Regions from separate parts of the Cupriavidus sp. USMAA2-4 genome, predicted to be linked through region 1. Evidence: riboswitches for the same ligand, from Rfam matches in the RefSeq annotation. Region 1 holds a riboswitch; the other holds the start of a gene.
What was found. Region 1 has a riboswitch for ZMP and ZTP ahead of BKK79_RS02790 (LysE family translocator). Riboswitches for the same ligand answer to the same signal wherever they lie in the genome.

Region 1 (4,410 bases):
GGCTTTTACCGTCTTTGACGGTAAAAGCCTTCTCGGGAAAGCTTGTTTCATGCGGCTTTCCGGGCATCAGCGGGTCTCCTGGTCCCTGACGGTAAAAGCCGTCAAAAAAAACAGGAGAAAACCTCGATGCTGACCGACACAGCGCTGCGCAATCTCAAGCCTAAGTCATTGACTTATAAGGTTTCTGACCGGGACGGGATGTGCGTGACGGTATCGCCCGCCAATACCGTCACCTTCCGCTACGACTAGCGTCTCAATCGCCGGAAGAGCTCGATATGGCAGGTCATTTCAGTTCCGCGACCGTAGGTCAGACTCTCGCGCAGAAAGGTCGGCAGCTTCTTCGTTTTTCGTGTAAAGCCCTCCAGGGCATCTTGGGCCGTGCAGCCGTCCATGCGTGCTGGCCGGCGGCGCCTTCAAGCCTGAAAGAGGTGTCTCTGCCCCACAGCAGAAGGCACGACTTTCTCCTCCCCGAATGCCTCGACGAGCCTGTGAGTCGCACGCCAGCCAGTGCAATGACCAGGCACAAAGCGTTTCAGATTGAACTGCCCTAGATCACTGATGGTCTGCGGAATCAACGTCTCGCTGGCTGAACCACTGAGATGGAAACCTCCCATGACTCCCCATAGCGGTATTGGCGCTAGCTCTTCCTGAGCGCGATGCAGCACGTTGACGACCCCGGCGTGGGAACAGGCGGTAAAGACTATCGCCCCAAGGCCTGCCACGTTTACTGCCATCCATCGCTCATCTTTTATTAATGGATCCGGTAGCCAAGCGCCGTCGTTCGTCTGCGCAAAATGTCCAGGCAGCCCGTTCTCGTATGATGTTCGCCGCGGAATCTCGCCACTCAGATGGAAATGCCCATCAAGCAGGGTGCGTGCGTCATCGCTTGAGACAATCTCGGCTCCGGCCGCGGAAAGCTGCTCTTTGGATGGCACCTCATCGAACGGGAGGAGCTCTCCATCGGCTCCCGGCTTATGCACGGCTCGCGGTACGAACATGCCGTCATTCACGTGTACGGGGATCTTGCGGTCACCATTTGCATCGGTGATCAACTGGATCGCTGTCAACATCCCCCCGACATGGTCCCAGTGGCCATGAGAGAAGACCGCTGCGTCAATATCTCCGAAACGCAGACCAAGCCTCTCGCCGTTTCGTTTGATCGCATAGCCTTCCGGGCCGCTATCAAACAGGACCGTATGCGTTTTGCCGTTGAGCGTAGTCTTGATCACCAGGGAAAGACCCCATTGCGCACAACACAGGCACCGTCCGGTCAATTGGGACGCACCGGCTCTCACAATGTTGGAAACCTCGCCAGTTACACGTTCTGGAAGCGAGGAAAGAAGATCACTGACATTGTCGAGAAGAACAAGAACTTCACAGCTGTCCACTTCTTTGAGTAACACGATACTATCCTTCTTAGATTCCAGCCGGTCGAATTTTTTAGCGTTAAAGACGGAATGTTGCTTAAAACAATCAGCAAAATCGCGCTGACGAATGCATCCATGGCGCATGCCTGCGATACGTTCCGCGATATGTCCGGCCGCTAGATAGGCGAGGCTCTAGTGCCAATAGGTGTCACGAAGATCGCGACTCGGCTCCAAATGCCGGAGGTCACCGGCAATCGCGAGTCGACGTCGCGAACGCCATAGCCTTCCATCAGGATCGTCTCCCGCTCCTTGGTCACGGCCAGCGCGAGGCCCGGCAATTGCCATTCAGCCATCGGCGCTTCGACAAAGTCATCGAACTCTTCCAGCATGTGAGGCGCTCATCTCTTAGTCCGGGGCAGACGCTGAATGTAGCAAATCGCGCGGGAGTTGTGTGTCGGCGTACTGAGGAAGAGCAGGGGCACGCCGGCGGACGCTCGGATCGAGACGGCAGACGAGAAGACGTGCTAGGATCTCTTCACTCGCGTGACTGGCGCATATAGATAGAACACTATCGGGGAGCGTGAGTTTGCTGCCGCCGCGCGCCTGGGCATTACCTACTATCCATGGAGATGGGTTATGCCTGATTTCACACAATTGCTCATGTTCGCTCTTGTGGCGTTGGGAATGGTTTTGACGCCGGGGCCGAACATGGTCTATCTGATTTCCCGCTCAATTTGCCAAGGTAGACGTGCAGGCCTCATTTCGTTGGGGGGTGTTGCGCTGGGCTTTGTATTCTACATGCTCTGTGCGGCATTCGGAATTACGGCCTTTGTATTTGCAGTGCCTTACGCATACGATGCGCTTCGCTTTGGTGGTGCTTTATATCTTTTGTATCTTGCCTGGCAAGCGGTCAGGCCAGGCGGACGATCCGCATTTGCCGTGCGTGACCTGCCGGTCGATACCCCAATGAAGCTCTTTGGCATGGGGTTTATCACTAACCTGGCGAATCCAAAAATCGCCATCATGTATCTGTCGCTGCTGCCCCAGTTCATTACGCCAGGACATGGCAGTGTTCTTGCGCAATCGCTGGCGCTTGGCAGCGTTCAGATTTCGATCAGCCTTGCCGTCAACGCACTGATCGTCGTGACAGCCGGATCGATATCGATCTTCCTGTCGGGACGCCCGTCGTGGCTATTGGTGCAGCGCTGGCTGATGGGAAGCGTTCTGACAGGTCTGGCGGTACGGATGGCATGCGAGTCCAGGAAATAGCGACGCCTCGCATGGGCTGTATGTCGCCCCTGCGTTAAAGAAGGTCTGCGCAACGCGGATCGATGCTGACCTTCCACGCCCCCCAACAGTTGAGGGATCGCCCTGGATAACGCGTTCCGCACACAATCTACCGATGCCCCAGGCAAGCTACAAGACGGAAACCTATTGGAAACAGTACCAATCCTTTTTTCCCGCACATGCGCGAGTCACCACGGCCAGCGGCCCGAATGAAGAGTGGCTCCCCTGGAAAGGAGCATCGATCCATGTTGATCGATTTCCCTGCGCAGCGTCGCCGCTGACCGTGATCGTCGTGCATGGAGGAGGGGGATACGGCCGGTTGTTCGCGCCGATTGGCAAGCTATTGCACAGCGCAGGCTACGAGGTCGTCGCTCCGGATCTACCGGGGTATGGGTTGAGTCAGGCGCCTCCTTCACTGGTCTCTTATGAGGCGTGGTCCGACTTGCTATGCGATCTGGCAACCATCGAGTACCGGCACACCGGGCGACGCGTGGTCTTGTGCGGCGGAAGCCTTGGTGGCTATCTGGCTTACCTGTGCGCGGCACGGATGGGAGACGGCCCCATTGCTGGCGTGATCGCCACAACCCTTGCGGATCCGCGGACGCCGCTGGTGAAACAGCAGTTTGCGCGCAACGCGCTGGTGCGCCACGTCATGATGCCCCTGTTGCCCTGCTGCGCGCCTCTGATCGGCAGACTGAGGCTGCCCGTGAAGTGGTTTACCAAGATGGACGCGATGTCGAACGATCCATCGCTGAACCGGCTCGTTGCCGAGGATCCCTACGGCGGCGGCGTACGTGTGCCGGTCAATTTCATGCAGTCGATTTTCGCCGTGCGGCCGGAAGTCGAGCCCGAGGACTTCGACCACTGTCCTCTCCTGCTGGCACATCCCGCAAACGATCGCTGGACGGGCTTCGAATCGAGCCGGCAGTTCTTCGACCGCATCAAGGGCGAGAAGAGATTGGTGATGCTGGAAAACTGCGGCCACTTTCCAGTGGAGGCGCCAGGTATCGCGCAACTGGAACAGGCTTCGATCCGATTCCTGCGGGAGATCGCCAGCAACGGACCGCGCGCGTGACCGCGTGAGTTGGTCGCAGGAGTATTGGCGATGCCCAGCCCCGCGCCCGCCAGCAGGCAGAGATGATCGCGTAGGCTGTCAGGCAGGCCAAGTTGCCTTTCTGGGGGGCGGGCTCCGTCCATGCCAAGGCGCCGGATAATTGGGAGAGCGGACCCGATATTCCCATGATCTCGGCACGCCTCACGCGCCGGTAGTCAGAATTGATATCGCAAGCCGGCGACGAACTGTCTGCCGAGACCGGGAATGATTGCAAGGTTGCCCCATGAGGCAGGATAGTAGGTCTTGTCGAACAGGTTGTGGATGTCGAGATAGACCTTGGTACGGCGGTCAATCTGCCAGTACGAGACCAGCTTTACGGTTGCGTATGCCGGCAGCGAGTAGGTGTCCGTCGCGTTGCCGGAGCGCGAACCAGCATAGACAACGCCCGCACCAACGCCATAGCGGCCACCGATCCATGGCATGGCGTCTTCGCGGATTGCCAGCAAGCTCGCGCTCACCTTGGGGATGTTGGTAAGGCGTGTCCCAGCTGCGATGGCGTTGTCTTCGGTGACCTTTGCATCAATCAGCGAGAAACTTGTGCTGATGCGCCAGTTCTGGTCCACTTGACCAAAGGCATCGATTTCAACGCCGCGGCTCGTGGCTTCGCCGGCTGCAATGTTGAAGTTCGGGTTGGTCGGGCTG
Region 2 (4,410 bases), 1.5 Mb from region 1:
ACTTCACCATCAGGCCGACACGCTTGACGCCATCCGCCTTCAGCTCGGACATCACGTCCAGCACCGCCTCGTAGCGTACCGAGCGGTCGGCGGCGATCACCACCGGCTGGTCGGGATTCTCTTCCTGGCGCTGGTTGACGAAGGCGATCAGGCCGGCCTTGTCGAGCTTGCGGTCGAAGGCCTTGCCGGCACTGTCCTGGCCGCGCGCGCTCAACGCACCGTCCTCGTGCACGGTGACGACGATGGGCGGCGTCTTCTGCTGCGGGGTGGCGTTGGCCACCGTGGGCAGGTCGACCACGGCAGGGCTCACGATCGGCGCGGCCACCATGAAGATGACGAGCAGCACGAGCATCACGTCGATGTACGGCACGACGTTGATCTCGGCACTGGCGCGGCGGCGCGAGCCGCCGCGACGCTGGATGGCTGCCATAGCTTGGCTCCTTGCTGGCGATCAGCGCGTCTGGCGCTGCAGGATGTTCAGGAACTCTTCCATGAAGCTCTCGAAACGGATTGCCAGCCGATCGATCTCGGTCGCATAACGGTTGTAGGCGATCACCGCGGGAATGGCGGCAAACAGGCCGATGGCCGTGGCCACCAGCGCTTCGGCGATGCCGGGCGCCACCGAGGCCAGGGTGGCCTGCTGCACATTGGACAGGCCGCGGAAGGCGTTCATGATGCCCCACACGGTGCCGAACAGGCCGATATAGGGGCTGACCGAGCCGACCGAGGCCAGGAAGGGAAGATGCGATTCCAGCACATCCATCTCGCGCTGGTAGGCCGCGCGCATGGCGCGGCGGGCAGCGTCGAGCAGCGCTCCGGCGTCGTTGCTGCGCTCGCGCGCCTTCAGGAATTCACCCATGCCGGACTCGAAGATGCGTTCCAGCGCCCCGGTGTTGTGGCGGTTGTTGACCGCGCTGTTATACAGCGCCTGCAGGTCGCCGCCGGCCCAGAAATCGCGCTCGAAGCCTTCGGTCTGGCTGCGCGCGGCGCGCAGCGCCATGTGCTTGCGGAAGATGTAGGTCCACGAGAACAGGGACATCACCAGCAGCAGCGCCATGACGGCCTGCGCCAGCAGGCTGGCATGCAGCACCAGCGAAACGATGGACAGGTCTTGCGAGACGGTCACGGGATTCATCGGGCGGTCTTGATAGTTGCGAGGACGGGGGCGGGGATGGGGGCGGGTCGAAATGTGGACTTATCTACACAGCCGACCCGGATGGCGCCGGTCGCCAGCTGCTGCTCCCCGCGCCACGCTTCTTGGGCGAATTGGACCGAGGCCGGCCCGACCCGTTCAATCCGGGTCCGGATCTCGATCTGGTCGTCCAGGCGGGCGGGCGCATTGTATTCCACCGCCGTGCTCCTGACGACGAAGACCACGCCGGCCTCGTCGGACAGGGCCTGCTGGCCGATGCCGAGCGACCGCAGCCATTCGGTGCGGGCGCGTTCGAAGAATTTCAGGTAGTTGGCGTAGAACACTACGCCGCCCGCGTCGGTATCTTCCCAATACACGCGCAGGGTCCAGACAAAGTTCGTCATGGCCGCGATTGTAGCGGAGCCGTGCGCGACATTGACGTAAACCCTTGGCCTGCCCGCCACAGCCATGCCGCGCCGCTTGCGGCCGGCCCGAGGCTCGCGTAGACTCGCGCCAACCATTCCATCTTGCGCGACTGGCGAAGTCAGTGGGCACTACCACGAGGAAGCGCAAGTTCTCTGGCGTGAAGTTCAGACGCCTGCCGCTCGCCTGGGCAGCGAATGGGAAGCAGGGTGCGCCCTGCGCCGGCCGCAACCAGGCCGGTGCAGGTCGCATGTGCCTTCCCCCGCGCGCCCTACCCCCGAAGCCAAGTCGGATCCCCTTTTCAAGACGAATCCCGCCATGTTCGAACGCAGCCGCTATACGATCGACCAGATCGATCCGGAACTCTTCGCCGCCATCCAGAAGGAAGACCAGCGCCAGGAAGATCACATCGAGCTGATCGCCTCGGAAAACTACACCTCGCCGGCCGTGATGGCCGCGCAGGGCTCGCAGCTGACCAACAAGTACGCCGAGGGCTATCCCGGCAAGCGCTACTACGGCGGCTGCGAGTACGTCGACGTCGTCGAGCAACTGGCGATCGACCGCGTCAAGCAACTGTTTGGCGCCGAAGCCGCCAACGTGCAGCCGAATTCCGGCTCGCAGGCCAACCAGGGCGTGTTCTTCGCCGTGCTGAAGCCGGGCGACACCATCATGGGCATGAGCCTGGCCGAAGGCGGTCACCTGACCCACGGCATGGCCCTCAATATGAGCGGCAAGTGGTTCAACGTGGTCAGCTACGGCCTGAACGCCCAGGAAGACATCGACTACGACGCACTGGAAAAACTGGCCCAGGAAAAGAAGCCCAAGCTGATCATCGCCGGCGCGTCCGCCTTCGCCCTGCGCATCGACTTCGAGCGCATCGCCCGCGTGGCCAAGTCCATCGGCGCCTACTTCATGGTCGACATGGCCCACTACGCCGGCCTGATCGCCGCCGGCGTCTATCCGAACCCGGTGCCGCATGCCGACTTCGTCACCACCACCACGCACAAGAGCCTGCGCGGCCCGCGCGGCGGCGTGATCCTGATGAAGGCCGAGCACGAGAAGGCCATCAACTCGGCCATCTTCCCCGGCATCCAGGGCGGCCCGCTGATGCACGTGATCGCCGGCAAGGCCGTGGCCTTCAAGGAAGCACTGGCGCCCGAGTTCAAGGCCTACCAGCAACAGGTGGTGAAGAACGCCGCTGTGCTGGCCGAGACCCTGATCGCGCGCGGCCTGCGCATCGTCTCCGGCCGCACCGAGAGCCACGTGATGCTGGTCGACCTGCGCGCCAAGCAGATCACCGGCAAGGAAGCCGAGAAGATCCTCGGCGACGCGCACATCACCGTCAACAAGAACGCCATCCCCAACGACCCGGAAAAGCCCTTCGTCACCTCGGGCATCCGCCTGGGCTCGCCGGCCATGACCACCCGCGGCTTCAAGGAAGAAGAAGCCCGCCAGGTCGCCAACCTGATCGCCGACGTGCTGGACAACCCGCACGACGAGGCCAATATCGCGCGCGTGCGCGAGCAGGTCGCCGCGCTGACCAAGCGCTTCCCGGTCTACGGTTGAGGCATTAAGACCGCCTGCCCCGCCGCCCGCCCGGGCGGTGCCAGGCTCGGGCATGCCGGCAGCCGGCATGCCCGCCCGCCCCCTCGTCAAGGCGGGCGCGCCATGACAGAATCACAATACGGCCGGCGCAGCCGCTCCATACATCCCAAGGTGGTCAGGCATGAAATGTCCCTTCTGCGGTCATTCCAACACGCAGGTGCTTGACACCCGCATGTCCGAAGAGGGCGACACCGTGCGCCGCCGCCGGCGCTGCGAATCCTGCGACCGCCGCTTCACCACCTACGAGCGCATCGAACTGTTCTTCCCCGCCATCGTCAAGAAGAACGGCTCGCGCGAGGACTACGTCCGCGCCAAGCTCAAGGACTCCATGCGCACCGCGCTGCGCAAGCGCCCGGTCTCGGCCGAGGCCATCGACGATGCCATCACCCGCATCGAGGAAAAACTGCTGTCGCTGGGCCAGAAGGAACTGCTCAGCAGCCAGGTCGGCGAACTGGTGATGCGCGAGCTGCGCAAGCTGGACAAGATCGCCTACATCCGCTTTGCCTCGGTCTACCGGAGCTTCGAGGACGTGTCGGAATTCCGCGAAGTGCTGGAAGAGATTTCCGCCAGCCCGGCCCGCAAGGCCTGAGCGCCGCCTCCCTTCAATCCTTTCGCTTCACGCTTCTGACTGCCGTCGCCAGCGCCGGCTCGTGGCTGGTGTTGATGCTTCAGCCCGGCAGGCTGGCGTCGGCGCAGGTGTTGACCTCGTGCCCGCGCTGACGCAGTTGCGGTTCACGCCATGCGTGACATGGGAGTAGCTGCCGGCGCTGCCCAGGTTCTTGAAGTGGCGGATGCCGGGTAGTGTACCGGCCGACCCGGGGCAGGTCTTGCCGGCATGCCTCCATCGCATCCTGGTCCTCGGCGACAGGCCGGCGGGCGCAACATGATGACGCCAACTCGTGACAGGCCGACACGTCGGTCCGGCAGCCAGTCCCTATGCTGACCGGTAACCAGATCGACGGAGGCTGCCATGCCAGGTCCTGCTCCCATCCGCACCCACTGTCCCGGCGGCACCGACGGCGCCGGCCATCGCTATCGCCCCATCCGCAGCGGCCGGGCAGGCCTGTTCCGGCGCAGCGGGATGGCCGGCCGCCGCGGCCGTCGCCACCTGGTGCCCCCAGCGCACCCCGGCGCGCATGCGCGCCGCTTGCCATGCCGCCGGCACCCACGCAAGCGGCCCGGATACGTCCTGACTGAAAGCCTGGCTGCGCTTGCCCTGGCCATCATGGCCATGCTGCCGCTCGCCGGGC

Region 2: it holds a riboswitch for ZMP and ZTP, as region 1 does, so the genes downstream of both, glyA (serine hydroxymethyltransferase) here and BKK79_RS02790 (LysE family translocator) in region 1, are expected to answer to the same signal.

What each region holds. Positions count from the first base shown of each region.
Region 1 covers NZ_CP017748.1:640,987-645,396, reverse strand. The annotation lists partial or broken gene BKK79_RS40175 (Arm DNA-binding domain-containing protein) at 127-246, shown strand; partial or broken gene BKK79_RS42270 (IS30 family transposase) at 255-395, opposite strand; gene BKK79_RS38775 (MBL fold metallo-hydrolase) at 414-1,403, opposite strand; gene BKK79_RS02795 (serine hydrolase) at 1,544-1,756, opposite strand; ZMP/ZTP riboswitch at 1,901-1,983, shown strand; gene BKK79_RS02790 (LysE family translocator) at 2,004-2,636, shown strand; gene BKK79_RS02785 (alpha/beta hydrolase) at 2,770-3,729, shown strand; gene BKK79_RS02780 (TonB-dependent siderophore receptor) at 3,924-4,410, opposite strand, start outside.
Region 2 covers NZ_CP017748.1:3,652,546-3,656,955, reverse strand. The annotation lists gene tolR (protein TolR) at 1-430, opposite strand, end outside; gene tolQ (protein TolQ) at 452-1,135, opposite strand; gene ybgC (tol-pal system-associated acyl-CoA thioesterase) at 1,132-1,536, opposite strand; ZMP/ZTP riboswitch at 1,654-1,754, shown strand; gene glyA (serine hydroxymethyltransferase) at 1,874-3,121, shown strand; gene nrdR (transcriptional regulator NrdR) at 3,282-3,749, shown strand; gene BKK79_RS16220 (hypothetical protein) at 4,131-4,410, shown strand, end outside.